DNA from 3 places in the Robbsia sp. KACC 23696 genome. Region 3 is predicted to be linked to each of the others. Evidence: riboswitches for the same ligand, from Rfam matches in the RefSeq annotation. Region 3 holds a riboswitch; each other region holds the start of a gene.
The links. A riboswitch is a leader RNA that binds a small molecule or an ion and turns the genes downstream of it on or off. The one in region 3 is predicted to bind cobalamin.
Positions count from the first base shown of each region.

Region 1 (10,393 bases), on a different replicon from region 3:
ATCGTCACCCATATCAATAACAGCAGCGGGCACTATCAGCCTGACGACGCCAATCTGGCAAGCGCGGTGGAAGCGCTCGAACTCGAAGGCGTCAACCTCAAACATCTTCTCGTGACTTCCTTTACGCGCACCGAGAGACCGGCCGATCAATTCCTGAGGGAATTGTATGCAGCGGACGAGCGGCGTGCGCAAGTCGCCAAAGCCGCGCGCGGGCCATCGGCGAAGTCGCGTTTCGAATTCAAGGCAATGATGACGCCGGGAACGGATCACAGAAAGATTGCACTGGAAACGCTGAAGGCACACTGGACCGAGGGCAAGGCACCGGTGCCCAATGCCGGCCATGGCTTCCGAACGCGATTCGAGTGTTACCGTTGCAATCAGGATCTGAGATCGTATTGGAAGGAAATGCTCGATCTCGCCGATAAAGCGGGCGGCATCAAAAACGTCAATATGGTCGTCATCCCGGCGTCGTCGATGCCGGTTATCGCGATCAACACCGGTATCCAGCTGTCCCGCACATTCAATACCGGAATCAATCCGCCCATCGGCTAAGTGCCACCGGCACGCGATCACGCCGCGATGCCGTTTTCCTGTTCGAAGATCTCCTGGCCGGGGGCGTCGGGCGGGAATATCCCCCTGCTACGATAGTAGTCCGCGTACTGGCTGCATATCGTGTGTACGCGACGCAGTTCATCCACGGCGTGCGGATGCAAATCGACGCGCAGATTGATTGCATCCAGATGGTCCGATGCCGTGACGATCAACGCGCCCGAACGCTCAAAGAGGTGGCGCGTGCCATTGCCTTGCCCTCCCGCATCGCGACCCGCTTCGAGCGCTTGCAACATGCGCTCGTCGAATGGTTGCGCTTCACTGCGCTCGAATGCCTCGGCCATCGCCTCGACCACCGACACGCCGCTCAGCACATTCCCCATCGCCACATAGCCTTGCCCTACACGATAGCCTGCCCAGCCGCGCGCGTCAGGACCCGAATGACACCTGACGCTACCGTCCGCGGAGATCACCCCTATCTGTCGATAGGATGCAAAGTCGTCGTCGCGCACCAATGCGTCGGTCACGTATTTTGCCGAATGTCCGAGCTTGAGCAGGTTCAGCGCAAGGGCGTTATTGGTCGTCCGCACGAACGCCTGGCTCATCGTGGCGCCCGCATGGCGATCGAGCCCATCGCACCATTGCCCGACCGCGACTGAATACGTGGCGATACCCAATCCGTAGCGCCGAACGCGGCGCACGCCGCGAGCACGCCTTCGACGACGAGCAGTCATGTGACCGTCGGCTCGGCCTTCAGCCAGTAGAACAACGGTAAAACGGTAACGATGACCAGGAGGCGCGAGTGGACGATCACCGGCTTCCGGCCGATCAGGTCTGAAACAAAGCCGCCGATCGGACTTATCACGAAGCCGACCAAACAGATGCCGATCGTGGCATCGGTCGGCGCGAGGCCGATCATCGCCGAGCTGAGCGCCATCATGCCGACGGTCAATGTCAGCGCGGCCTTCCGACCTATCTTGTCCGCGTACACGCCAATCAGCACCCCGCCGAGGGGACGGAAAAAATACCCGATCGCAAACGTCCCGGTCGACATGACCAATTGAAAGAGCGGACTCAGCGTCGGGAAATAGAGCTTTCCGAGCAGCACCGCAAAGAAGTTATAGGCAGTGAAATCGAAAAATTCGAGGGCATTGCCTATCGTCGTAGCAACGATTACCTCGGTGCTCGATACCGAGCGTGCAGGCATCTCGCCGTCCTTGTCCGAGGCTTTCATGGCGGTGTTCATATGCGATTTTCCGTAACGAATGCACGCAGTGTGTCGTTACAAAACGCTCGCTACAATCAGGAAATGGCAAACGGACTTTTGGTTTTTCCTAAGGAAGGCTAGTGACCGTACCTCGGAATTCATCCCGCTCAGAAAGAGAAATCCGGTCTCGCAGTTATTCCCTCCCCCACCCACATACAAAGGCAACCTTCACAGGTTACCTTCACAGGTTACCTTCACACATGCTACACTCCGTAGCATGAACACCTCCCCCGACCCTGCGCACGACGCTTTCGCCTTCCAGCTCGCCGAAGATCTGCGCACGATCAGCGGCCGCTTGAAGCGGCGCCTGCGCGAACAGGCCGATCCCGGCGATTTCACGGCGTCCCAAAAAACCGTGCTACTCCGGCTGGAAAAGGATGAGCCCATCACCTTGTCGCAACTCGCCCGCAGCATCGGCATGCGCTCTCAATCGCTGGGCGAAATCATCGTCGCCCTCGAAGGCGCCGGGCAAGTGCAGCGCGCGCCGGATCCAAACGATGGCCGGCAAACGCTGTTGTCGCTGACCGAAACCTGCCGTCATCGCATCCAGGAAGGCCGTGCCACCCGGCAAGACTGGCTCTACCGACAAATCCTCGGATCGCTTTCCGGCAGCGAACAACAGCAGTTGGCGAATGCACTGACGTTGGTGCGTCGTCTCGTCGAACGTTGACCTCCAGGAGCTGTGCCATGACCTCGCTGCACCACGCCCTTTCTTTTTTTCCCGCGCATGCGCTCGCCTGGTTTTTCGGCGGCTTGTTCGCGACCAATGCGATACCCCATTTCGTTTCGGGCGTCATGGGCCGTCCGTTCCAGACGCCGTTTGCCAGCCCGCCTGGCGAAGGCCTCTCCTCATCGACGATCAATGTCCTGTGGGGATTTGCCAACCTGATCTTCGCCTGGCTGCTGTTGGCGCACGTCGGTGACTTCGATATCCGCAACCTGGCCGACGCGCTGCCATTCGCTTTGGGCGTGCTCGCCATTGCGCTATTCTCCGCGCGTCACTTTGGTCGCTTTCATGGCGGCACCCTCAACGCGGAGGCGAAACCCCACGCATGACCACGCCGTCCAACAGTGCCTTTCGCTCCCTGTATAACCGTAACTACCGCGTCTGGGCCGGAGGTGCGCTCGTCTCGAATATCGGCACCTGGATTCAGCGCACCGCGCAAGATTGGCTGGTTCTTACGCAATTGACGCATCACAACGCCACCGCCGTCGGCGTCGTGATGGCACTGCAGTTTGGCCCGCAGATGCTTCTGTTGCCGCTGACCGGCTATGCGGCGGACCACATGGATCAGCGCAAACTGCTGATGATCACCCAATCGACGATGGGCGTGCTCGCCGTACTGCTTGGCCTGCTGACGGTCACCGGCGTGGTGCAACTCTGGGAAGTCGATATCTTCGCGCTGCTATTCGGCTGCACCACGGCTTTCGACGCGCCGGTGCGCCAGGTTTTCGTGTCGGCGCTGGTCGGGGACCGAGATCTGCCCAATGCCGTCGCCTTGAATTCCACGTCGTTCAATGCCGCGCGGATGATCGGCCCGGCAGCGGCAGGCGTGATGATTGCAGCAGTCGGCACCGGCTGGGCGTTCTTGCTGAACGGGCTGTCCTTCATCGCCGTGCTGTACTCGCTGTCGCGTCTCGACCCGGCATCGCTCCATCTGCAGGAACGGGCTGTCCGCGCAAAAGGCAGTCTGGTCGCGGGCTTTCGCTATGTGCGCTCACGCGGTGACCTGGCGACAGTACTGATCATGCTGTTTTTTATCGGCACGTTCGGACTGAATTTCGCGCTATTCATTTCGACGATGGCGGTGAATGTCTTCCATCTGGACGCGGGCCACTACGGTTTGCTGTCTTCGGCAATGGCGGTCGGCACGATCAGTGGCGCCTTCCTGGGCGCGAAGCGAGCGCTGCCGCGCTTTCGCATCGTAATGATCGGCTCGCTGGTATTCGGGATCGGTTGTACCGCCGCCGCGCTCGCGCCCAATGAATGGGCCTTTGCAGCAGCGCTCGTCGTCGTTGGCGTTGCCGCGCTGACGGTGACGAACAGCAGCTCCAGCCTGATGCAATTGTCGACGGAGCCCGCGATGCGCGGCCGCGTCATGGCAATCCGCCTCGCGGTGGCGCTAGGCGGAACACCGCTGGGCGCGCCCACGGTGGGCTGGGTCGCCGACCATTTCGGTGCGCGATGGGGTCTGGCCGTAGGCGCCGCCGGCGGTTTCGCGGCAGCAGCGTATGGCGCATGGGCCTGGAAGAAGGGAAAAATCGGCCCGCGCTGACGGCACGGGCTTTCGGCTCGCGGAACGCGCGTTCCGCCGGAACCGAGAGGTAAAGATCCATTCGCCGCGCCGCGAAAAGCATCGCGACGCGGCAAGACGATCAGGTGCGCAGCCGCCCGGTCAGCGGCAATGCGGGCTTCTGCAATACCCGCTCAGCGAGCACGCCGAACACCAAACCCAATACCGTCCAGACCACGGCCTGCATACCGATCGAGGCGAGACGGAACTGCCACAAGGTGCTGGCCGGGAACGTCGCCGGCACTTCATTGATAGCGGGTAAGCCCATCTGCACGGCGGCGACGATCGCGATATAGACCGCACCGCCCACGAGCGATCCGTTCCAGGCGCCCCAGCGCGCCACCGCCGCGCGGCGCACGCTCAGGGCGAACACCATGACCGTTACCGAGATCGCCAGCATCAGGAAGAACAGACCGGTGCGATAGCCGATCGTGTCGGGGTCTCCAACCGAAGGCGGATTCGCCGGATATTTCAACGTCGGCACGATCACCAGCGCGATAAACGCGGCAAGCGCCAGCAACGCCGATAATGATCTCGGCGAGAGACCCTTCACCCGACCGTAGCAAAACGCGAAGGTCAGCGAGAATAAGCCGCCCACCGCTGTCCCAAAAACGAGCACGCCGGTTGCCAGGCCCAAACCCGATTGCACTTGGCGACTGATCAACTCTTCCTCGTGCTCACCGCCATGCGCATGCTCGGCGCTCTCGAAAGCAATCGCGCGATTCACCTGCGGCTCCCCCACGATCTTGCCTACGCCGAAGGCGAACAGACCCGCGGCAATGCCCGCGATCATGCCGCGTACCAGAAGACGACCTACCATGGCGCGGTCCCCTTAGTGGCACGGGAAGCCGAGCAAATGCCGGGCATCGTGAACGAATTCGTGTACGTACATGCCCGGAATCAGCGCGGTAGCGCCCTCTTCCGCACCGACGAAATAGATCGCGATCAACATCAGCAGGCCGCCGAAGACGATCCACGGAAGCAGATCGCGCAGCGGGATGGCAGCAGGCGCTGCGGCGGTGTCGATCGTTTGCGACAAGGTATGTTCAGTCATCGTATCTTCCTGGGGTCGTGCGCCCTGTTTGAAGGAAAGCGCGTCGTCGTGACGACGACGCGATCTTTTGAAAGGCAGGTCTGACTTCCGGGATCCACACGCTTGGCGTATCGGATCCGGACACAGTGGCGCGACCGCGCCGGGTTCTCACCGGCTTCCGCCTTTCAATTCGCGTATTCTACGGCATGAGGCCGCGGCAACGCGTCGACGCGTTGCCGCGCGTGCGCGTCGATCAGCCCGACGGGCGAAGTCGGTCGGGCTGATCGACGGGTCGGCCCTTATCACTACGAGATCGGCGCTCCGCTATGGAACGCCCGGAGCAACTTGGATGGCACGGGCAATTGTCATGATGGCGCATGCATCGACGCCGGCAATGCGCAAAGGCCTATTCCCCGAACGGGATGAAACGGCCGCGCTGCGCGGGCAGCGTCACGCCGCTGCCTTTGACACGGAATCGGAGGGACTAGATGCCCGCGCCGTGGAAGAGCTCCGCGCCGCGCGCGAGAGCGAGGCATTCGTCGCGCTCACCAGCGCCTTTGTCCGCGTCTACTGCGCGCCGTCGGCGATTGCCGTCGCCAGCGCCACCGCCTTGGGCTTTTCCTCGGAACAGATTACGATCGACGGCACGCTCTCGACACCGCATTTCGGCGCGTGGGCCGGAAAAAGCGCGCTGCAAATCGGCCGGGACGATCCCGCCGCCCTGCAGGCCTGGACCCGCGATCCCTACTTCGCACCGCCCGGTGGCGATTCTTTCGACTCGGTGCGTCGCCGCATGACGGTCTGGTTGGCCAGCACGATGAAAGATGATGCGGACACCGTCGAAAACGGCGACGACGCGCTGCCGATTCTGGCGATCGCCAGCGCGACGGTGGTGCGCGCCGCCGTCTTGTTGGCACGCCGCGCGCGCCTCGAGAGCTTCCATCAACTCGATGTCGCGCCTGGCGCGATGTTCGTCCTCTGACGCACGACATGACGCATCGCGCGACGCGTTAAGCACGCGACGCGTCACACTCGGATAATCCCCTCCCGTAAAAGACTCATGACACGACTAACGGCATTGTCGTGTTTTTGCCGACGCGAGACCGGCTTGTCACACGAGAGTATGCGACGATTTGTAACGGTCGTATCTGTATGCGGTTACATCGCCATTGACGGGTTGTCGGGGCGCGCGCAGCGGGCGTACACTCGGCTGCTGCCCGCATTGCAGCGCAGCATGTCGCGACCCCGTTCGCCGCGTTCCGATAAGCCGAGTTCCGCGCGGCTGCGCAATGGGCAGTTGCCAACACTTTCCTGCCCGAGATTGACTGATGGACTTTTCCGCCACCGACGCGGCGCCCAAAGACCCGACCGATAACTGGCGCGGTGTCATTGCTCTAGCGCTGGCCGCGTTCATTTTCAACACCACCGAATTCGTTCCGGTCGCCTTGCTGAGCGACATCGGCACCTCGTTCGACATGCCGCCTTCCGCGGTCGGGCTGATCCTGACCGTGTATGCGTGGGTGGTCGCCTTGTTGTCGTTGCCGATGATGTTGCTGACGCGGTCGATCGAACGTCGCAAATTGTTGATCGGCCTGTTTGTCGTATTTATCGCCAGCCATATCCTGTCCGGCTTCGCGTGGAACTTCCGTGTTCTGGAATTGAGTCGCGTCGGCATTGCCTTCGCGCACGCGGTGTTCTGGTCGATTACCGCTTCCCTGGCCGTCCGCGTGGCACCGCCGGGCAAACATGTGCAAGCGCTGAGTCTGCTATCGACCGGCACCTGTCTCGCCATGGTCCTGGGCATCCCGCTTGGCCGGATGCTCGGCGAACTGGTGGGGTGGCGGTATACCTTCCTCGCGATCGCGGCAGTAGCGGCGGTCGCCGCCTATCAGTTGGCGCGCGCCCTACCGTTGCTGCCCAGCGAGAACGCCGGCTCCTTGAGCAGTTTGCCGATTTTGTTCAAGCGTCCGGCGCTGTTGTGCGTCTATGCCTTGACGGCCCTCGTCGTCACCGCGCACTTTACCGGCTACAGCTATATCGAGCCGTTCGCGCGCGACGTCGCCCACCTGAGCGGACCGATGATCACCGCGCTGCTGCTGTTGTTTGGCGGTTCGGGCGTGATCGGCTCTTTCCTGTTCAATCGCCTGAGCGGAAAGTTCCCGTTTGCCTTATTGATCGCGGCGATCCTCGTGATCACGATCAGCCTGCTGCTGTTGCTGCCCTTCTCCGGCAATAGCTATCTGCTGGAAGGGCTCAGCGTGTTCTGGGGCATCGCCATCATGTGCTTCGGCCTGTCTTTGCAAGCGAAGGTACTGGCATTGGCACGCGATGCAACCGACGTGGCGATGGCCATGTTCTCCGGCATCTACAACGTCGGTATCGGCGGCGGCGCCTTGTTAGGAAGCGTCGTGGCCGCGCATATCGGCATGCGCTATATCGGCTTTGGCGGCGGCGTGGTCGCCCTGTTCGGCGTCGCGTTGGTCTATTACATGGCGCGTCGTTTCGCGCGTCAGATCGGCGCGCCTACGAGCTGATCGCCAGCGTACCGCAACGCAGCGGAGCGGCCAGCGTCCTGCCGGCCCTCCGTCATGCGCCGATCGCCGCGATCACTCGACGGCTGCCAGCCGAGCAATCGCGGGCCGATCGGCGCGGACCTTGTCGGAGGCGATCGGTTGGCCACTGGCGTCGCTTTTCCCCTGCTTCACCCCGGCGCCACTCGCGCCTTCTCCGGTATCGCTTCCCCACCCCCCTCCCAGCGCTCGAATCAAAGCGACCGTCGATGCCGCTTGCACGCCGGCCAGTTGCGTGGCGGTGCGCTCCGATTGCAGCGCCGTCCGCTCGGCGTCGATCACCGTCAGATAATCGACCTCGCCCTCGTCATATTGCCGTCGCGACAGACTGGCTGCCCGCGTCGAGGCCTGCACGGCAACCGCCTCCGTCTCGCGCTGCGTGCGCAGAATTCTGAGATCGGACAGGCTGTCTTCCACTTCCTGGAACGCATCCAACACCTGCGAGCGATAGTTTGCCGCCTGTTCGTCGAAGCGCGCGCGGGCTTGCGCCAACTGCGCGTGTCGCCGACCGCCGTCGAAGATCGGCAACGTCAGGGCCGTGCCGGCAAGTGGGCCGAGCAGGAACGCACGGCTGGACCATTTGAACAAATCGCCAAGCGTCGCCGCTTCGAATCCCGCCGTCCCGGTCAAGGACAGCGACGGGAAATAGGCGGCTTTCGCCACGCCAATCCGCGCGTTCGCCGCAGCCATCGCCCGTTCCGCCGCCGCGATATCGGGGCGCCGTTCGAGCAAGGACGACGGCAACCCGGCCGGCACCGCCACTTGCACCTGCTGCAACGGGCTGTCGGGCATCGTGAAGGTCTCGGGTGTGCTGCCCACCAGCACGGCAAGCCGATGCTCGGCGGTCGCGCGCTGGCGTTCGACCGTCATCGCGTCGGACTGCGCGCTGGCCAACTCGCTGCGCGCGCGAACGACATCCAGCTCGCTGATGTCGCCATCGTCGAAGCGTCGCTGCACGAGATCGAGAGCCTGCTTGCGCAGCGCGATGGTTCGCCGAAGCACGCCATGGTCCGCGTCGAGAGAACGCAAGGCGAAATACTGCTGCGCCACATCCGCCTGCAACGTCAGCAACACCGAACGATACAAGGCGTCGCTCTGTTCGGCATCGGCGCGCGCCGCGCGTACGTTGTCGGAAACACGACCGAATAGATCGACTTCGTAGGAAGCGCTCGCTTGCGCACGCCAGAGCGTCTGCGACGGGATCGTCACATTGTCCGGTTGCAGTTGCGACGCCCCGGATACCTTTTCCCGCGTCGGGCCGAAGCCCGCGCCCAGCGACGGATACAGGTCCGCCCGTGCGCTGTCCCGCGTCGCGCGAGATTCGTTGACACGCGCGAAGGCGGCCTGCAAGGTCGGACTCGCCGCCGACGCACGCGACTCGAGGCCATCGAGCGTGGCGTCACCGAAGATGCGCCACCATTCGCCACGCGGCAACTGGTCCGACGGCGCCGCAACCTTCCACTGTGCGGCCCGCGCCTTATCGGCCTCGCTCAGCGTGCCATCGGTCAAGGCCGTATCGGTCGATTGAACGGCGTTTTCCTTGAAGGCGGTGGGCGTGCCGACGCCAGGCTTGTCATAATGCGGCGCCATCGAGCAGGCGCTCAAGACCCACGCGGTCATCAGCGACAACGCCATCGGTGGCATGCGGCGAACAAACCGCGGCGCGATGGTTCGCTTGAGATAGTGCATTGTCATTTTGTTTCCCTCTTCACCCCGTCTCCGGGGATCACGACGATTTGTGCGTTGCCGGTTCCGTCTCTCCGCCCCACGACGCTTCCACGCCCTGAATCGACGGATGACGATGATGCGTGTCTTCCAGATGCTCCTTGCGCGTGAGCTTACGCAGCACGACATAAAACACCGGCGTCAGCATCAAACCGAACAGCGTCACGCCGAGCATCCCGAAAAAGACCGCGATACCCATCGCATGCCGCATCTCGGAACCCGGCCCGCTGGCCAGCACCAGCGGCACCACGCCCATGATGAAAGCGATCGACGTCATCAAGATAGGGCGGAGTCGCAGCCGGCTGGCTTCGATCGCGGCCTGGACGATCGTGCGTCCCTGCATCTCCAATTCCCGCGCGAACTCGACGATCAAAATCGCGTTCTTCGCCGACAGCCCTACCAACACCATCAAACCGATCTGCGTGAAGATGTTGTTGTCGCCGTGCGTCAGCCAGACCCCGGTCAAGGCCGACAGGATGCTCATCGGCACGATCAAGATCACCGCGAGCGGCAGCAACAGACTTTCATACAGTGCAGCGAGCACCAGATACACCAACAGCACGCTGACAGGGAAGACGACGAATGCCGCATGCCCCGCCAATTCCTGTTGATACGTCAGATCGGTCCATTCGAACTTGAAGCCGCGCGGCAGCGTTTCCGCGGCAATCCGACGAACGGCTGCCTGCGCCTGATCGGTCGAATAACCCGGCGCCGGTCCGCCATTGACGTCGGCAGCGGTATAGCCGTTGTAACGCACGACCATATCCGGGCCATAGGTCGGCGTGACTTTCACCAGCGACGACAGCGGCACCATCTCGCCATTGGCATTGCGCGTGCGCAGCAGGCCGATATCGCCACTGTTCGAACGGAAACGCGCATCGGCCTGAACCCGTACCTGATAGACGCGGCCGAACTTGTTGAAGTCGTTGACGTAGAAAGAGCCCAGGTAGACCTG
Region 1 covers NZ_CP156627.1:670,804-681,196, forward strand. The annotation lists gene ABEG21_RS17775 (hypothetical protein) at 1-552, shown strand, start outside; gene ABEG21_RS17780 (DUF1028 domain-containing protein) at 570-1,250, opposite strand; gene ABEG21_RS17785 (hypothetical protein) at 1,280-1,795, opposite strand; gene ABEG21_RS17790 (MarR family transcriptional regulator) at 2,034-2,486, shown strand; gene ABEG21_RS17795 (hypothetical protein) at 2,504-2,872, shown strand; gene ABEG21_RS17800 (MFS transporter) at 2,869-4,092, shown strand; gene ABEG21_RS17805 (CbtA family protein) at 4,193-4,930, opposite strand; gene ABEG21_RS17810 (CbtB-domain containing protein) at 4,943-5,164, opposite strand; cobalamin riboswitch at 5,220-5,375, opposite strand; gene ABEG21_RS17815 (histidine phosphatase family protein) at 5,493-6,125, shown strand; gene ABEG21_RS17820 (sugar transporter) at 6,472-7,677, shown strand; gene ABEG21_RS17825 (efflux transporter outer membrane subunit) at 7,750-9,357, opposite strand; gene ABEG21_RS17830 (multidrug efflux RND transporter permease subunit) at 9,440-10,393, opposite strand, start outside.
Region 1: linked by a shared signal. The riboswitch ahead of ABEG21_RS17810 (CbtB-domain containing protein) and the one ahead of ABEG21_RS02520 (HoxN/HupN/NixA family nickel/cobalt transporter) in region 3 are both predicted to bind cobalamin.

Region 2 (10,393 bases), on a different replicon from region 3:
ACAGAAGGCGGCGGCCAGATTCAGATCATGCAAGGCGACCAGCGTCGACAGGCGCTGCGCCTTGATATGCTTCATCAAGCCGATCTGATGACGGGGATCCAGGTGATTGGTCGGTTCATCGAGCATCAGCACGCGCGGCTGTTGCACCAGCGCACGCGCCAATAGCGCACGTTGGCGCTCGCCTCCCGAGAGCGTGGCGAACGGCCGATACCGCCAAGCGAGTAGATCGACATCGCGGAGGCATTGTGTGACAAGACCCACGTCCTCCTGCGTCACACCGTCGAAGGGACGCTTGTGCGGCGTTCGCCCCATCGCCACTACCTCCTCGACGGAGAGTCCGAACGCATCGGGCGCGTCCTGCAGCACGACGGCGATGCGCTGCGCGGTCCAACGCGCGCCGGTCTGCCAGATATCGGTGCCGTCGAGCCGTATCTGGCCGCTGTCCGGCCGCGCGTAACGGAACGCGCACCGCAAAAGACTGCTCTTGCCGCTGCCGTTCGGTCCGATCAATCCCACGCACTCGCCCGGCCCGACGCGCAGCGACACCCGCTCCAGCAAGGCGTGACGCGCAATGCCCGGTGCATGTTCCATGCGTGGTCGGTGGCTCGTAGGCGACGGCGACCACGACAAGTCCGTGATCGTCAGCAGACCGGTTGCGGTATCGGTGTCGGTGCCGGTGATCAAAACCGCACCGTCGCCGTGACGCCGCCCGAGCGCGGCGCGCCCAGCAGCCATTGCGTGCCGCTATTTTGGGATGTAATCGCGTAGGTGCGGTTCGTCAGATTACGCAGGTAGAGCGCCAGCGTGAGATTGCGCGATACGCGCCAGGAAGCGCTGGCGTCGAGCAGCAGGTAGGCGGGAATGCGCACGCTATTGGCCGTGTCGCCGTAGCGGCTGCCGACATACCGCAGGCCGGCACCGACATTCCAGCCCGGCGTGAACGCCCAGTTCACCCAGACATTGGCGGTTTGCTGCGGCACGTTGAAGGGCACATTCCCGGCGCGGGAGACCGAGCTGGCGCCCACCGTTTCATCGAACGTATCGTAGCGGGCCCGTAGCACCGACGCGTTGGCATCGACGGACCAGCCGGCGGGCAATTTCGCGCTGCCGGTCCATTCGATACCGCGAGACGACTGCCTGCCGATCTGAATCGTTTGTGTCGGATCGTTCGGGTCGGTGCTGAGCAACTGGTTCTTGACGATTTGATAGAAAGCGAGGGTCCAGTCCGCTCGCCCGCCCGCCAGGATCTGTTTGATCCCGGCTTCCCACTGATGTCCGGTGGACAAGGCATAGGCGCTGCTGGCTTGGGACAAGCTGATCAAGGAGCCGACGCCATCGGAACCGGTGGTGTATTGCCCGTACAGCGTCAGCACCGGGGTCAGCGAAAACACCAGGCCGGTGCGCCAGCTGGTATTGGCAAAGGTGCGCTTGAACTGCGTGGCGGCCGTGGTCGCTGTGGCAAAGGTGTCGCGTCGGTAATCGATATGGTCGTAGCGTAGCCCGCTGACCCACGCCAGGCGATCGGTCAACTCGATGCGGTCTTCGGCAAAGAGGGCAGCTTGAGAGGTGCGCGTGCGAAACACCGGTCGGGTCGCATCGGTGCTACTGAACAGGCCCGGATCGAAGCCGCTTTGCGGGACGACGGAGCCGCCGTCGAACGGGGTGTTGCTGCCATCGACGAAGGTCACCGAATTGAACTCGCCGCCGATCACGAAGCGATTCTGTCGCCCCGCGATAGGCCCGTTCAGCGTGGCGTCCAGACGGTCGCCGATCTGCCGTTGATGATGCAGTATCTCGATATAGTCACTGCGCGCGACGCTATCGTTTGCCTGCAGCGCATAGCTTTCGGCGTCGCGCCAGTGTCGATCGATCAACATGCCATACAGCTGATTGCGTACCGTCAAGCCGGGTAATGCTTGCCACCGCGTATCCAGACGCGTCCAGCGATCGTAGTAGGCGATGTTCGCATCGGCGACGTTATAGTTCTGCCGCGTCAGCGCGGCAGAGAGCGCCCCGTCCCGCACCGGCACGCCGAAATAGGCCATCGGCATTTGCCGCGCATAGTCGAACGACAGCGTGAAACGCAGCGTCGGCGTCGCGTCCAGTTGCAGCGCGCCGCCCACCGCGGTCGTATGCGATTCACCGCGTAGCATCCAGCCATTGCTGCGCTCGTCGTTCAGATAAAAGCGATAGCGCAGCGGTGGCGTGCCGGGGTGCCCGGTGTCGATCGGTCCGGTCGTGTCGAATGCCACGCGCTTCTCGCCGTACGCGCCGACGCCTAGCAACAGCGTCGTGCTGCGCACGCGTTGCGGCAGCTTCGGGATGACATCGATCACGCCGCCCATGCCGCCCGCGCCGTTGAGTACCGAGGCGGGACCGCGCAGCACCTCGATGCGGTCGACGGACCAGGTATCGAACGGAAAGGTCACGGTGCCGGCGCCAACGAATAGCTTCGTGCCGTCGAACAAGGTCGTGATCGATTCCTGCCCGCTAAAACCGCGTACCGAGAGGGCCGTCCCCCCATTGCCGGGTGCAGCGTTGTTCGCGTAACCGGCCGCGCGGGTCACGGCGTCGAGCACGGTCGTGTCGCCGCGCGCGCGGATCGTGTCACCAGAGAGGGTATCGACGCTGGCGGGCGTATCCATGCTCGACATCCCGAGGCGACTGCCGGTGCCGATCGGCACGGCCAGGCGCTCGGTCTTGTCGGCGTCGCGCGGTGCCAGGACACGAACGGGCGGCAACGACGCGTGTTCCGCCACCGTTTCGTCGGCGTTGGCTGCGCGTAACACGCCGGCCGAGGCGAGCATGGCCAACACCGCCATCGCGGGTCGCGTGGGATGCCGCGGGGCCATCGGTGGCGCTTGGCGCCGGCAGCGCTTCGGCATGCCAAGCGTCGATCGACGTCGTGCGGGAAGAAAGGGAGACGCGGCAGCGGGTTCAGGCGCAAGGGCGCCTGTCCGCGAGCGGACAAAGGGATTCACGCAAATCGCTCCATGGGGTGACGCGCCCCGTTGGGTAGGGAAGAAAACGGTACGGAGCCAGGTCTGACTTCCAACGCGCAGCGAGGGGTTTTCCCATCCTGCGCGTTGGTCACAGTGGCGCGACCGCGCTGGATTTACACCAGCTTCCGGACTCCGCATAGCGCGCATTGTACTGTGCAAACGCGTCGGCGCAAGCGCCGTGACCAGATCAGGCATAAAGATTGCGCCATGGCCCGACTTAGCACGGACTTTCCTTCTACAACGACAACAAGGAGTGCGATGGCCAAGATTCTGTGGAAAGGCGCGATTGCGTTCGGCCTCGTGCATGTCCCGGTTCAGCTCTATCCGGCCACGCGGGGCTCGAAGCCGTCATTCCATTTGCTCGACGAACGCTCGCTCGATCCCATCGGCTATCGTCAGTACAACAAGCGGACGGGGAAAGAGGTCCCTCGGGACAAGATCGTGCGCGGATTCGAGTATGAAAAAGACCAATACGTCGTGCTGAGCGACGACGAGTTGAAAGCGGCGAATCCGAAATCGACGCAAAGCATCGATGTCGTGTGCTTCGTCCCGGCCTATCAGGTCAACTTTCTCTATCTCGATACGCCGTATTTTCTGGCACCGGACAGCCGCGGCGAGAAGGTGTACAAGATGTTTCGCGAAGCGTTGGACGTCTCCGGCAAGATCGCCATCGCCTTGGTCGTCATGCATGAGCGTCAACATCTGTGCGCCCTCGTGCCGACGCCAGAGGGGTTGTCCTTGACGACTTTGCGTTGGGCGGAAGAAGTCCTGGATGCCGGCGACGTCGGCGATATGGGCGCCAGAAGTTGGCGCGATGCAAGCGTCAGCGCGAAGGAGCGAGAGATGGCGGTGCGCCTGATCGACGATATGAGCGCGGATTTTACGCCCGACGAATACAAGGACACGTACCGAGACGACGTGCTCGCGCTGGTCGATCGAAAGGTGCGTGCCGGCAAGACGAAGACCGTCGAAGCGGTACCGGCGGCCGGTGACGACGACAACGGGCGGGGGGCCGATATCCTCGATCTTACGGCGTTGCTGAAGCGCAGCCTCGGTCAGCGCGGTCGCGGCAGCGCTGCTGCGGACGAGCCGGATGACGACGGCAAGCCGGATACGTCGCGACGCGGCGCGGGAGCAAAGAAAGCCTCCAGTAGAAAGACGACGACGCGCAAGACCGGGACAGGAGGGCGGTGATGGCCGACAATCTGGCGACGTATCGGGGCAAGCGGCGCTTTAGCGGCGAGGCAGCGACGCGAGAGCCGGAAGGTGGCCGCGCCTCGCGTGCCAGGAAGGCCGCCAACGAGGGTCTGCGCTACGTCGTCCAGGAACATCACGCGCGAAATCTGCATTACGACTTCCGTCTCGAATTGGATGGCACCTTGAAGTCGTGGGCGATCCCGAAAGGGCCGAGCGAGGACCCCAAGGTCAAGCGGCTCGCGGTCCATGTCGAGGATCACCCGGTGGAATACGGTGCTTTCGAGGGCACGATTCCGAAAGGCCATTACGGCGCGGGCGACGTCAAGATTTGGGATCATGGCTCGTGGGAGCCCGAGGGCGGTATCGCCGCCGCGCGAAAAGGATATGCGGCTGGCAAACTGACCTTCCGGCTTCATGGCGAACGGCTGCAGGGTAGGTGGGCGCTGGTCCGCACGCGCATGCACGGAAAACAGGCGCAATGGCTGCTGTTGAAAGAACGCGAGGCCGAGGCGAGCGCGGACGCCGCGTCAGCCGAAACCGCCGCGTCCGCGCCGCCCGCCAAGACGGCAAAGCGCGCAAAGCCCGGCAAGCCCGGCAACGGCAAGCCGACCCAGGCGGACGACTGGCGCGCCATTTGGGAAAGGGTAAAGACGCAGGGTCGGCGCGCCGCTTGTCCGGAGACGATGAAGCCGCAACTGGCGACCTTGGTCGATAGCGTGCCCGGCAGCGGCGAATGGTCGTACGAAATCAAATTCGACGGCTATCGTATCGTCGCGCAGGTGCGCGCTTCCGCGACCAAGGCGAAGCGCCGCGCAGGGCCGGTCAGCGTGCTTTACACGCGAGAGGGCAACGATTGGACGGCAAAGCTGCCTGAGCAGGCCGCGGCGTTGAGCGCGTGGACCGAGGCCATCGGGGAGCGATACGGCAGCGCCATTCATGGCGCGTGGTTCGACGGTGAGGCCGTGGCCTTTAATAAGGAAGGCGTTCCGGATTTCCAATCATTGCAGAATGCGTTCGATGCGCATCGCAGCAGCCATATCGTTCTGTATCTGTTCGATCTGCCCTATTTCAACGGATACGACTTGCGGGAAGTGCCGTTATCGGAGCGACGTGCCCTGTTGCGCGCCTTGCTTGCCGAGATCCCGGTCCCGGACCTATTGCGGTTTTCCGAGGACTTTGCCGCACCGCCCGCGCAATTGCTGTCGCATGCGTGCGCGCTGTCACTGGAAGGGGTCATCGGCAAGCGGACCGACAGCGCCTACCGTGCCGGGCGGGCGCCCAGTTGGATCAAATTGAAATGCCGACGTCGACAGGAGTTCGTCATCGCGGGCTTTACCGAGCCGGCGGGTTCCCGTTCGGGCGTCGGTGCCTTGCTGCTGGCGGTGTATGACAAGACGAATACGGGGAAGGGTAAGGGCAAGCCGACACTGCAGTACGCCGGGCGCGTCGGGACCGGCTTCGACGCGGCGATGCTGAAGGCCTTGCGTGCCAAGCTCGACGCACTCGAGAAGAAGCACGGATCGGCGACGGCTCCGGTGAGCAATCCCCCCGCGTCGCGGGCCGGCGGCAAGGTGCACTGGGTGACGCCGACCTTGGTCGCCGAATGTGCGTTTGCCGAATGGACGCGCGATGGCGTATTGCGCCAAGCCTCGTTTATCCAATTGCGAGATGACAAGTCAGCGAAAGACATCGTTCGGGAGGACGCCGCCGTGCAACCCGCTTCCGCCAAAGCATCGAAAAAGACCGCCGTCGCCAAGGCGTCGGCGCTGGAAAAAGAAGCAAGCGGCTTCAAAGGCAACGACGTCATTGCAGGCGTTCGCGTGACCCATCCTGACCGGGTGGTCGACAAGCAGAGCGGTGCCCGGAAGATCGATCTGGTGCGCTACAGCGAATGGATCGCGCCATGGCTTTTGCCGGAATTGAAGCAGCGGCCGGTATCGTTGATGCGCGTCACCGGCGATATCGACGGCGAGTCGTTTTTCCAGAAGCACGCGCCCAAGCAATCGATACCGCACGTCACGCAGCATGCCGATTTGGACCCGGGGCATCCCCCCTTGCTGACCTTGGATAGCGTCGACGCGTTGGTGGGGGCGGCCCAGATGGGGGCGATGGAACTGCATACGTGGAACGCGCGCGTGGACAGTATCGAAAAGCCCGATCGCATGATCTTCGATCTGGACCCGGGCGCCGGCTTGCCGTGGGCGCGAATGATCGAAGCCGCGCGGTTGACGCATACGATCTTGGAGGAGATCGGCCTGAAGGCCTTTTGCAAGACCAGTGGCGGCAAAGGTTTGCATATCGTCGTGCCCTTGACGCGACACGCGAGCTGGGAGCTTGTTCGCGACTTTGCGCAATCCGTCGCGCAGCATCTGGCGAAAACATTGCCCGATCATTTCATTGCAAAAATGGGAGAAAAGAATCGCAAGGGCAAGGTTTTTGTCGATTATCTCCGCAACAACCGGGGCGCGAGCACGGTGGCGGCATTCTCGCTACGCGCACGCCCCGGACTAGGTATTTCGGTGCCGATCACGTGGGACGAGCTTGCATCGATACGCGGCGGCGATCATTGGACGCTGGAGACGATCCCAGAAAGAATGGCGCAATGGCCCGATGCCACCGACGGCAAAAAAGGGCCCTGGCACGGCTATGCGACGGCACGGCAACGCATCACTGCCGAGATGCGCAAGCGGCTTCAGCCTAGCAAGGACTGAACGTGCGCGGCCATTTGCTTGTTCTCGTCGGACGCCACGACGCGGGTCTCGAGCGATAGGAATCCTAGCTTGTCGGCGATACGTTCGCGCAGCGCCGCGCTATGTTCACCGACGCCGCCAGTGAATACCAATAGGTCGACACCGCCCAATATCGCCGCGAAGGAACCTACCGCTTTTGCCACGGCCGTGACGAAATACGTCAGCGCGAAGGCGGCCGTTGCATCGCCTTTATCCGCCGCTTCCTGGATGACCTGTACGTCGCTGCTGAGCCCCGACAAGCCTTTCAAGCCGGATTGCCGGTCCAACAAGGTTTCGAGCTTGTCGGCGTCATAGTCGTGTTCGCGCATCAGATACAGCAGGATCGTCGGATCGAGATCGCCGCTGCGGGAACTCATCGGAATGCCGCCGGTCGGCCCGAGCCCCATCGTGGTATCCATCGGCTTAGCGTCTTGCAGTGCAGCTAAACTAGCGCCGCTTCCCAGATGCGCGATGACGGTGCGCGCCGGAATCGACTCGCCCAGCGTCGCGACGGTATGTTCGTACGACAAGCCGTGAAAGCCATAGCGGTGCAGGCCGTTCTGACAGAGCGCCTCGGGCAGGGGGAAGCGCTTCGCGACGGCGGGTAGTCCGTTATGAAAGACGGTATCGAGACAGGCGAAGTGCGGCACGCCGGGGAAGCGCGTGCGCGTTGCATCGATCAAGGCCAGTTCGATCGGTAAATGCAAGGGCGCAAAGGGCATTGCCTCTTCGAGCAATTTCCGCGTCCTGTCGTCGATCGGGCCGTGCTTGGTGATATCGGGGCCGCCGTGAACGATCCGATGCGCGATCGCATCGGGCCGTGTTGCCCACCGTTGACCCGCCGCCGCTTTCTCTACCGCTTGCAATGCGGCATCGAATGCGCTCGGCTGATCCGGCCACCGGCCCTGTGTCTCGTTGCGGCTTTGCGCTTCCGGCTTACTTTCCGCACCGTTTGCCCGCGCCTGATCCGTGAAAAGCGTGATCGTCAGCGTGCCGGCATCGCTGCCGATGCCTTTCATGTCCGCTTTGCAAAGTGGCACCGGTTGCGCGCCGCCGATACGGAACCAGGCGAGTTTCAACGACGAGGAGCCACTGTTGACGGTCAATACCGCGGCATCTTGCATGGAATCCTCCGGTTAGGGTTGCCGTCGTCGCGTATCAAGCCGATTTCCATTGCCAGTGCTTGATTTCGGGCAGATCGTCGCCGTGCGTCGACACGTATTCGCGATGACGGTCTTTCAGCGCCGCGATGCGTTCCGCGGCGGCTCTCCATTCGGGCTTATCGGCACGCGCGTGTCGCAACGCCGCGGCAGCCAGCGAATAGCGATCGATCTCGTTCAGGACGCACATATCGAAGGGCGTCGTCGTCGTCCCGTGCTCCTGATAGCCGTGCACGTGGAAGTCGTGCTGATTCGCTCGCTTGTGAATCAATTGATGGATAAGTGGCGGATAGCCATGGAAGGCGAACACGACTGGCGTGTCCTCGCCGAACAGCTTGGAGAAACGTTCATCCGGCATGCCATGCGCATGTTCGTTGGGTTCGAGCAGGGACATCAGGTCGACGACATTCGTCACCTGAATACGCAGGTCCGGTGCCGCGTCGCGCAGCAGCATCGCGCTCGCGAGAATCTCGCGGGTGGGCGTGTCGCCAGCGCAGGCGAGGACGACGTCGGCCTCCTCCACGTCGTCGACATTGCCTGCCCAGCGCCAGGCATCGGCGCCCAGACGACAGTGATCCTTCGCCTGCTCCGGTGTCAGCCACACCGACTCCGGCTGCTTGCCGGCGATCACGACGTTGATCATGTCGGTGCTTTTCAGGCAATGTTCGAAGACGCTGAGCAGCGTGTTCGCATCGGGCGGCAGGTAGACGCGCACGATGCGGCTGCTCTTGTTCATGACGTGGGAGATAAAGCCCGGGTCCTGATGGGAAAAACCATTGTGATCCTGCTGCCAGACGTGCGACGTCAGCACGTAGTTCAGTGCCGAGACCGGCTTGCGCCAGGCGATGTCATGCGCGCTTTCCAACCATTTCGCATACTGATTGAACATCGAATCGACGATGTGCATAAAAGCTTCATAGCAGGAAAACACGCCATGACGGCCGGTGAGCAGATAGCCCTCCAACCAGCCTTCGCACAAGTGTTCGCTCAACACTTCCAGCACACGACCGTCGGGCGATAAGTTGTCGTCGGTTTCTTCGTGCGAACCAAGCCAGCATCGTTTGGTCACTTCGAACACGCCATCGAGACGATTGGAGGCTGTTTCATCCGGCGCGAACATTCTGAAGTTCGACGTCGACTCGTTCAAGCGGAAAACGTCTCGCAGATAGGCGCCCAACTGATGCATGGGGCTGCGCTGTTCGGACCCGGGCGCCGTGAACGACGTGCCGTACGCGCCAATGTCCGGCAGCACGAGCGGCGTGCGTAGTTCGCCGCCATTTGCATGTGGCGTACTGCCCATCCGTAGATCGCCGCGCGGCGGTAGATCGCGTAGCGCCGCGACGGGGCGCCCTTCGCCGTCGAATAGCGTCTCCGGTTTATAGGAGCGCAGCCATGCTTCGAGCGCTCGCAAGCGACGTTCGTCGTCCTCGCGCTCGGCGGGATCGGTTTGATCGCCGGCGGAAGGGGCCTGCACGGCGAGCGGCACCTGATGGGCACGCCAAGTGCCTTCGATCGGTACGCCGCCGAAGGCATGGGGGCCGGTCCAGCCTTTTGGCGTGCGGAGGATCAACATGGGCCAGCGTGGCCGTGTGACCGTTTCGCCGCGTGACTGCTGCGCCCGTGCCTCACGGCGAATCGCCGAGAGACAGTCGAAGACGCGATCCAGCATATCGGCCATCAGCCGGTGCATCTCTTTCGGGTCGGAACCCGATACGAGGATCGGTTCAAAGCCATAGCCTTCGAAGAGCGCACGCAGTTCCGAATCCGGGATGCGCGCCAGGATCGTCGGATTGGCGATCTTATAGCCGTTCAAATGCAGAATCGGCAGGACCGCGCCGTCGCGGGCGGGGTTCAGGAATTTATTGAAATGCCAGCTCGCGGCGGCGGGGCCTGACTCCGCCTCGCCGTCGCCGACGACGCAGGGCACCACCAAATTCGGATTATCGAAGGCCGCGCCGCAGGCGTGCAGCAGGCTGTAGCCCAACTCGCCGCCTTCATGAATCGATCCCGGCGTTTCCGGTGCGGCATGACTCGGCAAGCCATACGGCCAGGAAAACTGACGTTGCAGACGATGCAATCCGGCTTCGTTTCGCGCCATGTCCGGATAGCGTTCCGGAAAACTGCCCTCGAGCCAGGTTTGCGCCAGCACGGCCGGCGCGCCGTGACCGGGACCGGTTACGAACAGCATCCGCTGTTCGCGCTCGGTGATGATGCGGTTCAAATGGGTATAGACGAAATTGAGGCCCGGCGTGGTTCCCCAGTGGCCGAGCAGGCGCGGCTTGATGTCGCTGAATTGTAAAGGGCG
Region 2 covers NZ_CP156627.1:171,406-181,798, reverse strand. The annotation lists gene ABEG21_RS15645 (ABC transporter ATP-binding protein) at 1-591, opposite strand, end outside; gene ABEG21_RS15640 (TonB-dependent siderophore receptor) at 681-2,852, opposite strand; adenosylcobalamin (AdoCbl) riboswitch at 2,984-3,157, opposite strand; gene ABEG21_RS15635 (Ku protein) at 3,261-4,196, shown strand; gene ligD (DNA ligase D) at 4,196-6,910, shown strand; gene ABEG21_RS15625 (acetate kinase) at 6,892-8,052, opposite strand; gene ABEG21_RS15620 (phosphoketolase family protein) at 8,087-10,393, opposite strand, start outside.
Region 2: linked by a shared signal. The riboswitch ahead of ABEG21_RS15640 (TonB-dependent siderophore receptor) and the one ahead of ABEG21_RS02520 (HoxN/HupN/NixA family nickel/cobalt transporter) in region 3 are both predicted to bind cobalamin.

Region 3 (10,393 bases):
GATCGTCGGGTGGTTTCTCGGCAAGGCGGCGGCGCAATATGTCTCCGCTTGGGATCATTGGATCGCCTTCGCCTTGCTCGGCGTTCTCGGCGGCCGCATGATCATCAATAGCTTCAACGTAGAGGACGCGATCGACGAGAAGCCGGCGCGTCATTCATTCTGGCTGCTGGCCGTTACGGGCTTTGCAACGAGTATTGACGCCATGGCCGTGGGCGCGGGGCTGGCGTTCGTCGACGTCAATATCTTTTCCACGGCCGCCGCGATCGGTATGGCCACGGCGACGATGGTAACGATCGGGGTCATGGTGGGGCGTGTCGTGGGCCGCATCGTGGGGCGCCGTGCGGAGTGCGCCGGAGGTGTCGTGCTCATCGGCATCGGCACGCTGATTCTCGCCGAGCACCTGAATCTGATCGGCTAGTCCAGCACGGGAGCGGGACGCGGGCCCAGCGCTTTCGGCCCTACCGTCACGAACAACGCCGACGCGACGACCAGCCCCCCGCCCAGCCATGAGAGCATCGGCACCGATTCATGCAGCCAGACGCAGGCAAACACGGCGCCGAACACCGGCTCGGTGCCCATGAGCAGCGACACCCGCGTCGGATCGATTTTTTGTACCGCTACGTTTTGCGCAAAAAACGCGAAGACCGTGCAGACCAAAACGAGATAGACCGTACAGAGCCAGAAGCTGGCCTCATGTGGCAACGCCGCCATGCCGTGCCCGAAGAACAGGATCCCGCCGATACCCGATCCGATGCCGACCGAGAGGCTTTGAATCGACGTCAACGCAAGCGGCGAGACGGCGTTGTCGCGCGTCAGCCATTTTGTCGCGCACACCATCAACGCGCGCAGGCAGGCGGCGGCCAAAATCAAGACGTCCCCTGTTCCGATCGATGAGAACCCCCCATTGAGCGTGATCAGGAGCGCGCCTACCGCGGAGACGAGCACCGCCGCGCGCTCCCGACCGCTGGGTGTGCGCTTAAGCAGCCCCCATTCGACAAAGGGCGTGATGACGACGCAGAGATTGATCAGGAAGGCCGCGTTGCTGGCGCTCGTCTGTGCAACCCCGAAGGTTTCACACACGAAAATGGCGAGCAAGATCATGCCGGACGGCATGCCGACTTTCAACGCGCGGGCCTTGTCGGTTCGATGCAATCGCAAAAATGCGGGCGAGGTCAGCAGAAACGTCAGCCCGAAGCGAATGCACAGAAAGCCGAGCACCGGATAAAAGGTAACCGCGTGTTTGGCGATGCTGTAGGAACTGCCCCACGCAATGGCGACCAGGAGCAACATCCATTCCGCCAGATGGACAGTCTGGCAACGTGCTGGCAGCTTCATACGGACCTTTGAGATGACGTGGTTGACGGCACCTATTCTCAGGGGCATCCTAAACGGTGATAATCCTCTTCTCAGGCACTTCATTTATTCCCCGTGAGCACAAGTCTCGGCATCCAGCTGCTGCCCGACATCGCCGTTTTTGCGAAAGTCGCGGAGGCGGAAAGCTTTTCGGCGGTTGCACGGCAACTGGGCCGGACGCCATCGTCGGTGAGCAAGCAGATTGCACGTCTCGAAAATGCGCTCGGTGTGCAGCTTCTCGTTCGGACGACACGCTCGCTGCGCTTGACCGACGCGGGGCAGGCCGCGTACGCGCACGGACGCGCGATGCTGAGCGCGAGTCAGGAGGTCGTGGCGCTGAGCGATCGATTCGTGAAAGCACCGCAAGGAAAAATCAGCCTGAGCGTGCCGCGCGCGTTCGCAGTGAAGGTCGTGCAGCCCATCGCAATCGACTTTCTGAAGTGCTATCCCCTTGTCGATCTCCAGTTGATCGTCACCGATCGCGTCATCGATCCCTTCCAGGAAGACGTCGATCTAACGATTCGCATCACCGACACGCCGCCCGAGGGTTTGACGGGGCGCCCGTTGACGCCAGTGCGGCAAGTGGTCTGCGCCTCGCCTGCTTATTTCCAGGAGTACGGCCGCCCGGATCATCCCAGCGAGTTGGCCGGCCATCGTTGCGTGTTCCTGGGCGAAGCGCCGGACGACAATGTATGGCATTTTCACCGCGACGCAGAGAAAGTCTCCGTGAAAGTCGCCGGACGCTATGTGTGCAATCACAGTCCGATGCGGCTGGACGCGGCCAAGGCGGGCCTCGGCATTGCCTGTATGCTGGATTTCATGGTGGGCGATACGCTGAGCTCGGGCGCCTTGGAAGCGATATTCACCGATTGGGAGCTGCGCACGCCGTGGCAAGGCGCAGCATGGTTGCTCTATCCCGGCACGCGATATCTATCGGCGCGGCATCGCCTCTTCGTGGATTTCCTTGTCAGTCGCGTGTGCGGCTGACGAGGCACGCGGCACGCTACGCGAGCGACGCCACGAAGCGCAGCAGTAAGCGATGCGCGTGGGGCGTATCGGACGATGCCGACGTGCCGGTTGTCTCTGGCGGCAGCGCGTTGCCATTGCGAGATGAGGCGTTCCGGTGTCGCGTCAGACAGTGTCGAATCAGCGCGACGGTGAACTCGGGGTGAAACTGCACGGACATCGACTTGTCGTTGTCGACCAGGAGCCGGTGATGATCGCCCCCGACACCGCCGCGGGCAATGGCAGGTTCTCACCCCGTTCCGGCTGTACGCCAATGATTTCGGGATGCCCACTCGCCAAGGCTTGCCGCACCCACGCCGCCTGTTCGCCGTATGCCTCTCTTACATCGAGGGGCGGGATCCCCATCTGGATTATGAATAAAGGCCGTGCGGACATGTTCTCCATCGACATCGAAAATTCGGCGATCGCGTCGCCTTGCGCTTGCGTTAAGGAAGGGTGTTGCGCGGATGATCACGCAAGCCGATCGTAGCGGCGCCAGCGATAGATCGCCAACGACGACACCCACGCAAAGATGAACAGGCCGATGATAAAGAAGCCTAAATCGTTGAAGTTATCGTTCAGCGCGCCGACGATATCCCAAAACACGCCAGTAAAGCCGAACTGGTCGTTCAACAGCCCGAGCGTTTCGATGCCGGCAATCATGACGGCGACGACGACCGATACCAGCGTGATCGTCAGATTATAGTAAAGCTTGCGGATCGGTTTGACGAAAGCCCATTGATAGGCGCCTAGCATCAGGACGCCGTCGGCCGTATCGACCAAAGACATGCCCGCCGCGAACAGCATCGGAAAAACGAGAATTTGAGATAGCGAGACGCCATGTACCGCCTGCGAGGCGGACATGCTCAGCAGACTGACTTCCGTTGCCGTGTCGAATCCCAGGCCGAACAGGAAGCCCAATGGCAGCATCCACAAGGGATGCGACACCAGCCGGAAAAGCGGTTTGTACAAGCGCGCGAGCAACCCGCGATTATTCAGCAGCAGATCCAGATCGTCCGCCTCGATCGACTCGCCGCGGCGCACCTTGTCGAACCGCTTCCAGACGCCTCGCAAGATCACGATATTCATCGCGGCGATCAGGAACAGAAAGAGCGCCGAGACCGATGTCGAAAGAATGCCGCCGATCGTGCGCCACGCATCCACGCGGCTTTGCAAGGCAGACGCGGCAATGGCGACGCCCAAGGCGACGATCACGACAACGGCGGAGTGGCCCAGTGCAAAAAAGAAGCCGACGGTGACGGGCCGCTTGCCGTCCTGCATGAGTTTGCGGGTCACGTTATCGATGGCGGCGATATGATCGGCATCGACGGCGTGCCGTAAGCCGAAGCCATACGCCAGCAGTGCGGCGCTGAGTAATAGCGGCTGCCCGTGGAGGGCGATAAAGGCCCATATCCAGGTGCCGATATTGAAAAGGCCGAGTACCGAAAAAACGGAGAGGATGCGGGCTTTAAGGGAGACGTCATCCCTCGTCAAAGACGTGTTTTGCACGGCGAAACTCATTGGTCAGGTTGCCAGAGCCGCGCATTCGCGCATCAACGGCGTCGCGGCACCCCGCACGACGCCATCGCTCTGACCCGGGTTCGACGGCAGGTCTCCTGGCTGGCGGATCATCGCGCACCGTCGGCCTTCCCGACACCTTGCGGTGTCAGTGGCAGTCAAGGACGGCGCGCTTCTCGCACACAGTTGCGGGGGCAGCCACAAGCCCGCGGCATGCCGCCTCCGCGCCTTGTGTTCCCTTTTAATCCGATATGGAACCATCGATCGCCACTATACGGCGGGATCCGGGCGCTGGAAAGGGCGTATCTCGATAAAGACCCGAAACATCGACGCACGGGCGCGATATGCACGCGTCGCCTTGCCAGCTGGGCGCGGACCTTACGCTTCGTATAGCTCGAGCGGCAAATCATCCGGGTCGGCAAAGAACGTAAACTTCTTGCCGGTATATTCGTCCACCCGCACCGGCTCCGGTTCGATGCCGTGATGTCGTAATGACTGCACGGCTGCTTCCAGATCCGGCACGCTGAATGCAAGGTGGCGTAGACCGCAGGCCTCGGGTCGGCTGACGCGCGGCGGAGGCGAGGGAAAGGAAAACAGTTCGATCTGCGCGCCATCCGGCAGGCGCAAATCCAGCTTGTAGGAGTCGCGTTGCGCGCGATAGACCTCCGCGACGATCTCCAATCCGAGGACTTCGGTATAGAAACGGCGCGAGCGCGGGTAATCGGAGGCGATGATTGCCGCGTGGTGGATGCCTGAAATATTCACTGATGCGTGCCTTGTCCGATCGCGGAGGATGCGGCAATTTTAACGCATGAGGCACGCTTCGATCGGCGTCACGGGCAGCGCCGCTCAAACGCCGCGCGACACGAGCCGGCCGATCATTGCGCCAGGCAAGGCCGTGATGAGCATGTGCAGCGTAAAGTCGACGTCGGCCGCGGCGATATCGAAACGCACGACCACGTTTTCGCCCGCGACGCTGGTACCGATGATGTACACGCCCAAAGCGGAATGGAGCAACTGACTCAGCCGGTCGCGTGGCGAGCCGGCCTTGCCGTGACAGTCGCTTTGCAGGGTGATGTCGAGAAACACGCGTTGCTGTGCGACAGCGGCGGCATCGCCAAGCCCGCGGGCGGGCGTCAAGGAGGGTGCGGCGCAAAGCGGCGCGGTTTGCGGCGTAGAACGGTTCATCGCTTACTCCAGAACAGACAAGGGCATCCGGCGTAGCGCCGAGGGGGTGACGGACAGGGCACGAGACAGCTGCTCCATCAGCTTGTCGGACGCCGTCGTCAAGGGCGGACGGGTTTCGGCGCGCGCTAAGCCGGCCAATGCCAGGCACGCTTTGATCGCGGTGGGATTGCTCGTCGAGAAAAGCAGGCGAATCGTGTCGGTGAGCGCGTCGAAGTCGAGCGAGGCCTCACTGCGTCGGCGCGCCATGCCGTAGGGGGCGGCGCCTTCGGCCGCGCCGCGCATATCTCGGTCGATTGCGACGAGCGCCTCCGGGAAGACATGCGCGCTTGCGAGAATGCCGCCGCTGCCGCCGGCCAGCAGACACTCGATCAAGGCGGCGTCGGTACCGCAAAGCATGCTGAGCGGTAATTTTCCGAAAGCGGTGAAGCTCGCCGGGACACACGCTTTGATCGCAACGATCTCGTGCCGATAAAGCAGCTTCTCGACCGTTTCGGGCGCCAATGCGACGCCTGATCGCACAGGCACGTCATAGAGGATGATCGGTTTTTTTGCAGCGTCCGCGATGGTGGAAAAGTGCCATAGCAAGCCGTCTTGATCGGGACGGATATAGGCGGGTGCGGGTATCAGATAGCCGGCCGGATCGAAGGCGCGATAGGTCGACATCGCGTCGCACATCTCCGCAGTACTCATGCCGCCTACGCCGATAAAGACCGGCATCCCGGTTGGGACTACGTCGAAAAAGGTCTCCAGTACGGCGAGGCGTTCTGCCGGTGAGAGGAGTGCCGACTCGCCGGTTGTGCCTAAGGCGACGAAGCCGCTGATACCCGTTTTTGCATAGTATCGAATCAACTTTTGCAGTGCGGCCAGATCCACTTCGCCATGTTTAAACGGCGTGACCAGCGGCAGCCATATACCTGAAATCATCATTTTGTCCGTCGCGACGGGTATTCAAATTCCCGCGGGTAAATTTGCTGGATAGTTGCACCGGGGATCAGCGACAGCAGATGTTGCAAGGTCGCTTTCATGCCGGCGGCAGGGGCGTCGAACGTGAAGTGAATGCGTGAAGGAAACAGCGTGGCCTCGCGCACCGTCGCACCGAGTGACGATTCGAATACGCGCTTCAGTTGCATTCGCTGTTGCGATGGTGCGAGATCGTGCGCGACCACTTCGATGATGTAGGCATCGAACGGTGCGGGTAGCGCGGCGTGCGAAGGGCGCCGCACCGCATGCGTCTTGTTCCACGAAAGCATGACTCATTCCTCCTGTTGCCACATGCCGGGATCGCGCAGGAATGCGATCCAATGCGCGCTTTCCTCCGGGAGCCCGTTGACGCGCCAACAGGCAGAGAGGCGATGCCGGAATCGTAGCGCCGGGGTGCATCAAATTGGCGTAAAAAAAGCGCCCCTTTGCATCAAGGACGCGGCGATTTTTTGTGGACAGCGAGGCGTACGGGCCCTTGCACATCAATCTTTATGCGTTCTTTATACCTTCGCCCTGTTTCTTATCGCGATCTTTATGCTGCTCTTGATACGCTTTATACGCAGGATCGCCACGACTTTTTCGTGTAAGGAACGAAGCAAAATGGACGCCTTTTACGTGGCCGGCATCGTCGGCTTTTGCGTAGTCTGTCTCTTATTGGTGCGCGGCTGCGACCGTTTGCGCCGTACCCCGGGAGGTCGCTGATATGACTGCCTGGACTTTATGGATGTCGGGTGGCGCATCGTTGCTGCTTTTTCTCTACCTCGTGTATGCGCTGGTGCGTGCGGAGGATCTGCAATGAATGCCAACACCGTGCTGCAATCCGCAGTTTTTATCGTCGTGCTGTTGTTGTTGGCCTACCCGGTAGGACGCTATATCGCAGCGGTCATGGACGGTTCGTCGTTTGTCGTGCGGCGGCTGGGTCGCCCCATCGAAAAGGTTTTATACGCGATCGCAGGCGTCGATCCCGATACCGAAATGTCGTGGAAGCGCTATGCCGTTTGCATCCTGCTGTTCAGCGGCATCGGTACGCTGTTTCTCTATGCATTGCTTCGACTGCAGCAATGGCTGCCGTTCAATCCGCAAGCGATGGGGCCGATGAGCCCTGATGGCGCGTTCAATACCGCGGTCAGCTTTGTCACTAATACAAACTGGCAGGAGTACGGCGGGGAAAGCACGCTGAGCTATCTGTCGCAGGTCGTCGGGCTGACGGTGCAGAACTTCCTCTCCGCCGCCACCGGGATCGCGGTCGCCGTCGCGTTGATCCGGGGATTTGCCCGACACACGATGCGGACGATCGGTAATTTCTGGGTCGACCTCACACGCATTACCTTGTACATCCTTGCGCCGCTCGCCGTGGTCGTCGCGTTGTGCTTTGTCGGCCAGGGTGTCATCCAAACCTTTGCGCCTTACAAAGAGATCGATACGCTCCAGACAACGGTATATCAGGCGCCGAAGCTGGATGGCGCAGGCAATCCGGTGAAAGACGCCAGCGGCAATCCCGAGACGGTGGATACGTCCGTCAGCAAGCAGACGCTTGCGCTCGGGCCGGTTGCCTCGCAAGAAGCCATCAAGCTATTGGGAACGAACGGCGGCGGCTTTTTCAATGCCAACTCGGCGCACCCCTTCGAGAATCCCACGCCGCTGACAAACTTCTTGCAAGTGCTGGCCATGCTGTTGATTCCAGCGGGCTTGTGCGTCACGTTCGGCGTCATGGTGGGCGACAGGCGGCAAGGCATCGCAATTCTCGCCGCGATGACGATCGCTTTCACGATCGCCTTGGGCGTCGAACTGCATGCCGAGCAAAGCGGCAATCCGGCATTCGCCGCGCTGCATGTCGATCAGACGCCAAGCGCCTTGCAGTCCGGCGGCAACGCCGAGGGCAAGGAAACGCGCTTCGGCATCGCACAAACCGGCATCTTCACCGTTGCAACCACGTCGGCGTCGACCGGGGCGGTGGACGCCACGCATGATTCCCTGACGCCGATCGGCGGCCTGGTGCCGATGCTGCTGATGCAATTGGGCGAGATGATTTTCGGCGGCGTGGGCTCCGGCCTCTACAGCATGCTGGCCTTCGCGGTATTGGCCGTCTTCGTTGCCGGGTTGATGATCGGCCGCACGCCGGAATATCTCGGAAAAAAGATCGAAGCGTACGAGATGAAAATGGTCGCCGTGGCGATCCTGCTGACGCCTTTCCTGGTCCTCGTCGGATCATCGATCGCCGTACTTGCGCCGGCCGGGCTCGCGGGCATCGCCAATCCCGGCCCGCATGGTTTCTCGGAGGTGCTCTACGCCTTTTCCTCCGCGGCCAATAACAACGGCAGCGCGTTTGGCGGCCTGACCGTCAACACGCCCTTCTACAACATCCTGCTGGCTATCGCGATGTGGTTCGGTCGCTTCGTCTGGATCGTGCCGGTACTGGCGGTGGCGGGTGCGCTCGCCGCGAAGAAGCGACTGGCCGTGACGTCCGGGACGCTGCCAACGCATGGTCCGCTGTTTGTGGTGCTGTTGCTCGGCACGATCGTATTGGTGGGTGCATTGACCTATGTTCCGGCGCTGGCCTTGGGACCGGTGGTCGAGCAATTGATGATGGTGTCGGGCCATTGAGGCCCCGTCGTTCACGAGATCGAAAATGAATTCTCCGTTAAAGCATGTCGTCGGCGATGCGCCGGCTTCCGGGGGCCAACACGCCGAGGGCGGTGCGCCGACTCCCCAGCCGAAACCGGGCGCACGATCGATGTTCGATCCGGCCTTGTTGCGTCCCGCGCTGATCGATGCCTTCCGCAAGCTTTCGCCGCGCACGCAGTTGCGAAACCCGGTGATGTTTTGTGTCTATGTCGGCAGCCTGCTGACTACCGTGCTGTGGATTGCCGCGGTGCTGGGCCATCCCACGTCGCCGGAATCGTCCGGTTTCATCCTCGCCGTGACGCTGTGGTTGTGGTTCACCGTCTTGTTTGCCAATTTCGCCGAAGCGCTTGCCGAGGGGCGATCGAAGGCGCAGGCGGCGTCGCTGCGGGAGGCCAAGCGCGACGTGACGGCGCGCAAGCTCGCGCAACCGAAGGTCGATGGCGATGTCGCCTTGGTACAAGCCTCCTCGCTGCGTAAGGACGATTTCGTCCTTATTAAAGCCGGCGACACTGTGCCGGCCGATGGCGAGGTCGTCGACGGTGTGGCGTCGGTCGACGAGTCGGCGATCACTGGCGAGTCGGCGCCGGTCATCCGTGAGTCCGGTGGCGACTTCAGTTCGGTGACAGGCGGCACGCGCGTGCTGTCCGACTGGATCGTCGTGCGGGTTTCGGTCAATCCGGGCGAAGCGTTTCTCGACCGGATGATCGCCATGGTCGAAGGCGCCAAAAGGCAGAAGACGCCGAACGAGATCGCCTTGACGATTCTGCTGGTCGCGCTGACGTTGGTACTGCTCTTCGCCTGCGCCACGCTGCTGCCTTTCTCGATATTCTCGGTGTCGGTGATGAAGGCGGGGCAAGTGGTATCGCTGACCGCGCTGGTGGCCTTGCTGGTGTGCCTGATTCCGACGACGATCGGTGGCTTGATGTCGGCGATCGGCGTGGCGGGAATGAGCCGCATGTTGCAGGCCAATGTGATCGCGACGTCGGGCCGCGCGGTGGAAGCGGCCGGCGATGTGGACGTGCTGCTGCTCGACAAGACCGGCACGATCACGCTGGGGAACCGTCAGGCCTCGGCCTTCGTGCCGGCGCCGAATCGCACCGAATCAGCACTGGCCGATGCGGCGCAATTGGCGTCGCTCGCCGATGAAACGCCCGAGGGACGGAGTATCGTCGTCCTGGCGAAACAGCGTTTCAATTTACGCGAACGCGACCTCGCGGCGCTGCGCGCGACCTTCATTCCTTTCAGCGCGCAAACGCGGATGAGTGGGGTCGATCTGCCGGAGCGGGAATTACGCAAAGGTGCCGCGTCCGCGATACGGAAATGGGTGGAGGAGAGCGGCGGTGATTTCCCCGCGGCATTGCAGGCGTCGGTGGACGATATTTCCCGGCGCGGGAGCACGCCGCTCGTCGTGGCGCAGAAGGTGCGCGTTTCTGGCGGCGTCGAGGTGGGCGCTGAAGTGGTCGGCGTGGTCGAACTCAAGGATATCGTCAAGGGCGGCATCAAGGAGCGATTCGCGGAATTGCGCCAGATGGGCATCAAGACCGTCATGATCACCGGCGACAACCGCTTGACCGCCAGTGCGATCGCAGCGGAAGCCGGCGTGGACGACTTCCTCGCCGAAGCCACGCCGGAAGCCAAGCTGGCGATGATCCGCTCGCATCAGGCGGAAGGTCGTCTTGTCGCGATGACGGGCGATGGAACAAACGATGCGCCGGCGCTCGCG
Region 3 covers NZ_CP156626.1:625,402-635,794, forward strand. The annotation lists gene mntP (manganese efflux pump MntP) at 1-418, shown strand, start outside; gene ABEG21_RS02505 (EamA family transporter) at 415-1,335, opposite strand; gene ABEG21_RS02510 (LysR family transcriptional regulator) at 1,429-2,340, shown strand; gene ABEG21_RS02515 (hypothetical protein) at 2,357-2,539, opposite strand; gene ABEG21_RS02520 (HoxN/HupN/NixA family nickel/cobalt transporter) at 2,830-3,867, opposite strand; cobalamin riboswitch at 3,947-4,153, opposite strand; gene ABEG21_RS02525 (VOC family protein) at 4,255-4,641, opposite strand; gene ABEG21_RS02530 (hypothetical protein) at 4,726-5,064, opposite strand; gene ABEG21_RS02535 (dihydrodipicolinate synthase family protein) at 5,068-5,991, opposite strand; gene ABEG21_RS02540 (hypothetical protein) at 5,988-6,314, opposite strand; gene ABEG21_RS02545 (potassium-transporting ATPase subunit F) at 6,749-6,844, shown strand; gene kdpA (potassium-transporting ATPase subunit KdpA) at 6,841-8,649, shown strand; gene kdpB (potassium-transporting ATPase subunit KdpB) at 8,780-10,393, shown strand, end outside.